One region of the Bacillus sp. CGMCC 1.16607 genome, then DNA from elsewhere that is predicted to be linked to it. Evidence: riboswitches for the same ligand, from Rfam matches in the RefSeq annotation. Region 1 holds a riboswitch; the other holds the start of a gene.
What was found. A riboswitch is a leader RNA that binds a small molecule or an ion and turns the genes downstream of it on or off. The one in region 1 is predicted to bind S-adenosylmethionine.
Positions count from the first base shown of each region.

Region 2: it holds a riboswitch for S-adenosylmethionine, as region 1 does, so the genes downstream of both, ACFSO7_RS10365 (ABC transporter permease) here and ACFSO7_RS12525 (homoserine dehydrogenase) in region 1, are expected to answer to the same signal.

Region 1 is NZ_JBHUJX010000019.1:20,119-22,530, reverse strand. Features, by position in the region: gene ACFSO7_RS12525 (homoserine dehydrogenase) at 79-1,341, opposite strand; SAM riboswitch class I at 1,435-1,546, opposite strand; gene ACFSO7_RS12520 (hypothetical protein) at 1,689-2,216, opposite strand; gene ACFSO7_RS12515 (ABC transporter ATP-binding protein) at 2,321-2,412, opposite strand, start outside.
Region 2 is NZ_JBHUJX010000018.1:34,765-37,176, forward strand. Features, by position in the region: gene ACFSO7_RS10365 (ABC transporter permease) at 1-738, opposite strand, end outside; SAM riboswitch class I at 966-1,074, opposite strand; SAM riboswitch class I at 1,195-1,304, opposite strand; gene ACFSO7_RS10370 (alpha/beta fold hydrolase) at 1,497-2,372, opposite strand.

The DNA.
Region 1 (2,412 bases):
GATTATTTATTAGCTTAGTTCAATCAATCTCTTCTTAACCAAGTTTATCAATGGTTGTCTAGCATATTCACCTTTACTTTATCCTTCATTTACGAATTCAGGCTGAACTACATTTGCATATAAGGTATGATTAAATACCTTTACTTCATATTTTTTAAAGTGGATAAGACTCTCGTATTCTTTCAGACTTCCCTTATATAAAATATAGCTTTTCTTAGAGCTAGATTGATATCCTGTTGTAAGGATTGTTCCATATTTAGCAAGTTGTGAATATAATTCTTCCGATCTAGCCTGACTTTTATCATAAAATAATAAGTAGATCTTTTGCCCATCACTTTGTTTCTCGCAAGATGTGTTGACTGTATTAATGTTTACCTCACGATTGATGGGTTTGGTTAAATATATCGATAATAAATCTTCGATGACTGCGCTAGAAGTCGCTTCTGCTCCAGCACCTGCTCCTTGTAAAGTCAAATAGCCAAGAATGTCAGTTTTTAGTCGAATAGCATTATCGACATTTTCGACTCCGTATAAAGGATGATCCGAATCAACAAAAACCGGCTTAATCTCGACATGTAAATCACTGTTTATAAGAACGAGATGTTTTACACGGAGTCCAAGCTGAGATGCCAATTGTATTTCATCTATTGTGATATTTGTAATACCTTCGACATTCACTTGCTTCCAATCAGGTTGACGGCCAAATATCCAATCGCATAACACCATTGCTTTAAAAAAAGCATCAATCCCTTCAATATCATTCGTTGGATCTGATTCTGCATATCCTTTTTGTTGAGCAAGTTCTAGGGCTTTCTCGAAGGAAGCTCCCGCTGTTCGCATATTGGATAAGATAAAGTTGGAGGTCCCATTAAGAATTCCTTCCACATTCTCAATTTGATTGCCTACTAGTAATTCCTTTATCGTTCTTAAAATAGGAATTCCTCCGGCTACGCTTGCTTCATACACAAAACGTACATGGTGAGCCGAAGCAAGATCCCTTAGTTCTTTTCCATGTTTGGCTATCAAGTCTTTATTGGCGGAAACTACATGGCAGCCAGATTGTAAAGCTCGCTTTATATAACTAAATGCTGGTTCGATGCCTCCCATTACCTCAATCACAACATCAGGAGCTTCGTTGAGAAATAAGTACTCAAAGCAAGTGGTAATTAACGTCTGCTTATCAATCTCACGAGGTTTTTCTTCATCCTTTATCAAAATCCCTGTAATTTCAAATGTTTTTCCAATTAATGAAGCGAATTTCTCCTCACGTTCTGTTAGTGCTGTATAAGTTCCAAAACCAACAGTCCCCAGACCCAATAAAGCCACTTTAATTTTTTTCATTGTTTACTCCTCTCGAATCTAAAGATTTAGGCTTATCGTGAAGAAAATAAAAACCCCTCCATCACGAGATAGAGAGGTTAAAAAAATTCCGATCTCTTATCTCTCAAAGTTAAAAAACTTTGAAGGATTTAGCACCTTTTCAAACGATATGTTTGAAGGTTGCCGGGCTTCGCAGGGCCTTTCCCTCCGCCACTCTTGATAAGACTATTCAAATTAATACAAATATTAACAGGAAAAAATTACATGGTCAATACTTTTATTACGACACATATTGCATGGGAGCAAATGAACAGTTTCAAAATACTAAGACTAACTTTTTCCTCTAGTACATTGTCTACCTTATTCGTTTATAAAGATTGACGATTTTTGCTATTTTCATATTCAGATATAATGATTAATTTCACCATAATCTCTTCTTCAAATCTTTCTATTAATTCATGAAAATTATTTTCATGAAAAACGATTTCCCCAGTACTTTCTGTCTTGACTAACATTACCCAATTTTTGGCTAAAACGTGATAAAGTGTGTTTAGTTGTTTCTTAGATAATTTCAGGTTGTCAATTTTTCCAGGGACGAAGGAAAAGTCAATTTCGGGTACAAATTCAAATTTCTCTTTTAGCCATGTTTGAATCCCGCCAAGTGTATTGAATTTCATTTTATAGCCGGTTTTTATGGCTTCTACTATGTCTTCGTTATGAGTTTCCGCATACGAAAAAAATGTGTCATAACTGTAATATGGCTCCTCAGCTACTTTAAAGGGAGAGATGTCTTCATTAACTTTACTGGAAAGTATTAGATCATCGGAAATACCAAACCTTCGTGCACGTTCCAATAAAATAGCAGTATGTTGGGAGAGTTTAGCTTTTCTACTCATGAATAGACCTTCTTTCATTTGAAATATGTTTCTCTTAATATAAAGCTACTATAAAACTTCTAATTAACGAAACTTTAAAGGGAGCTATGCCGTATATGCTTGTTTCATCCCGTTGGGAGTGCAACCCAATGCCCTTGAGTTATTTCAACAAGCACTGAATTACGTAACTGATATGGATCGTCGTCCGTCTGTTCGT
Region 2 (2,412 bases), on a different contig from region 1:
AACAAAGGTCCCTGTAATAACTGCAGCGAATAGCGGACCTATAAACGAAACGACCGGAATAAGAGCATTGCGAATCCCGTGTTTCCAAACAATTTCAAAAGTTGTCAAGCCCTTTGCTTCAGCCGTCTTAATATAATTTTGATTTAAGACTTCTAACATGCTGGTTCTTACAAAACGAGCGATAATGGCTAAAGGTCCGACTGCTAAAGCAAGAGTTGGCAATAAGGTATGTTTCCATGTTCCCCAAGAAGCAACTGGCAGAAGTCCCCATTCGACTGCAACATATTTAATAAGTAAGGGAGCGAAAATAAAGCTTGGAACAGAAATTCCAATAATAGCTATAAACATTGATTGATAATCTAACAATCTATTATGATGAAGGGCTGCCATGACACCTAGACCAATACCAAAAATAATAGCCAAGATAAGAGATTGAATTCCCAATATTGCCGAAGGAGCGAATCCTTCCAAAATTAGCGTATTTACATCTCTTGTTTTTGATTGAATCGAAGGACCTAAATCTAACTGGACTAAATTTTTCAAATAAAGTATGTATTGGATCGGTAAAGGTTCATCTAAGTTGTATTTTGCTCGCATGTTTTTTAATGTTTCTTCTGGCAATGCTTTGGCATCTGTTGCGAACGGATCGCCTGGAATGTAATGCATAATAAAAAATGTAAGTGTAACAATAATCCACAGGGTAACGATCATTGCCATTAAACGTTTAAATATAAACATCATTTTCAATCAACCCCTTACAAATAATTAGTTTTCCTATAAGAATACTATGAATTATAGTTTGAAAAAGCCCTAAATTAATTTCCACTTATCCCCAACTCACAACTTGATCAATTAAGTTGGTTCGAGCCAAAATGAAACCTTTTCCACTTCATGATCACTCCTTATACAATTGAAAAAGCCCCTCACCATAAATAAGATGAGGAGCTTCTAGCGAACAAATACTCATCTTATCTTTCAGGTTATTTCTTCCTGATGGAATTGGCACAGTATTCTTTTCAAGAACCCGCTGCCGAGGTTTCATAGGGCCAGACCCTCCACCTCTCTGGATAAGAAAATTATTAAATTTTTAAATAATAATATAATTATTCTAAAATAACAAATTACCTAAATTTATTTTCAAAACAGAAAATCCTCTTCTTGAAGAAAGAAGAGGATTGAATAATAAATCGTCTCTTCTTATCTTTCAGGTCTTGTCACCTGATGGATTTGGCACAGTATTTTCTAAGGAGAATCTGCTGCCGAGGTTTCGCAGGGCCATGTCCCTCCACCTCTCTGGATAAGAATTAAATTATTTAACTATTTAACAAAACTAAGGATAATACGTTTCTCTTACATAGTCAACCATTTTATTATTATTTTCTCAAAAAAGTTTCATTGTTAATGATAAGGGAAAGGTTCTTATACCGATATTTTTTATTACCGGGCTTTTACATTATAGGTGAAAGAATCGAAAATTAATCTATGAATCATTCAGACTAATAATACGTTTTTATAAATGAAATCATATCACGGTTTATCTTCTTTAGCATTTCTTCGGAAGCGAAATGGCCCATATCGTAGAAATGGCTAGCAGTAATATTAGGAATGATCTTTTTAGCTGTTTCTATCATTCTTTCACCTGGAAAGAAAATATCCTTTTTCCCACCAATAATCATTGTCGGAGCTGAATATTTATTGAGCTCGCTTGCTGTTGTCAGCTTTGGCATTTCCTGTTCTAATTTGGTACTTCGGAATATCTCCATAATAATGTCAGCATCCATATCCTTCATGCAATAATCTGACATTGCATCTGCTATTTTTTTCATATACTTTTTATTTCCCGTCATTTTTAAGCTTAGAAGTGGAATTAATATTTTTCTGATCATTTCTATCTTTGACCCTAGTAAAATTCCAGCCGGGGCATATAGAATTGAACAAGCTATTCTTTCGGGAAAATAGGTAGCAAGGCGTAAGATAATTCCCCCACCATAGGATGGACCCGCAAATGCAGCCTTTTCAATTTGAAAATGATCCATTAAATCAAGGATCCACAAAGCAAAACTATTATCTTTTGCAGATATTCTTGTTTCTGAACTGTATCCTGGATGACCTATTGTATCAGGTGAATATACACGGTATTCTGACAGTAAGTCGGAAAACCATGATAACGTCATTGGATTAATACAATTTCCTCCTTGGAAAATAAATAGTGGTTTTCCCTCCTTCGGTCCGGTTACCAATATATGCGTTTTACCATACCTAGTTTCCACATACTCTCTTTCAAACTGAACATTAAATGACTTTAAATATATTTCATAATATGATTGTAATTTCTTTCTGCTATCATCGTTTACATAGATCGTATGACTCATAATAATGACCTCACTTCAATTTGACTCTTTCACTATGATT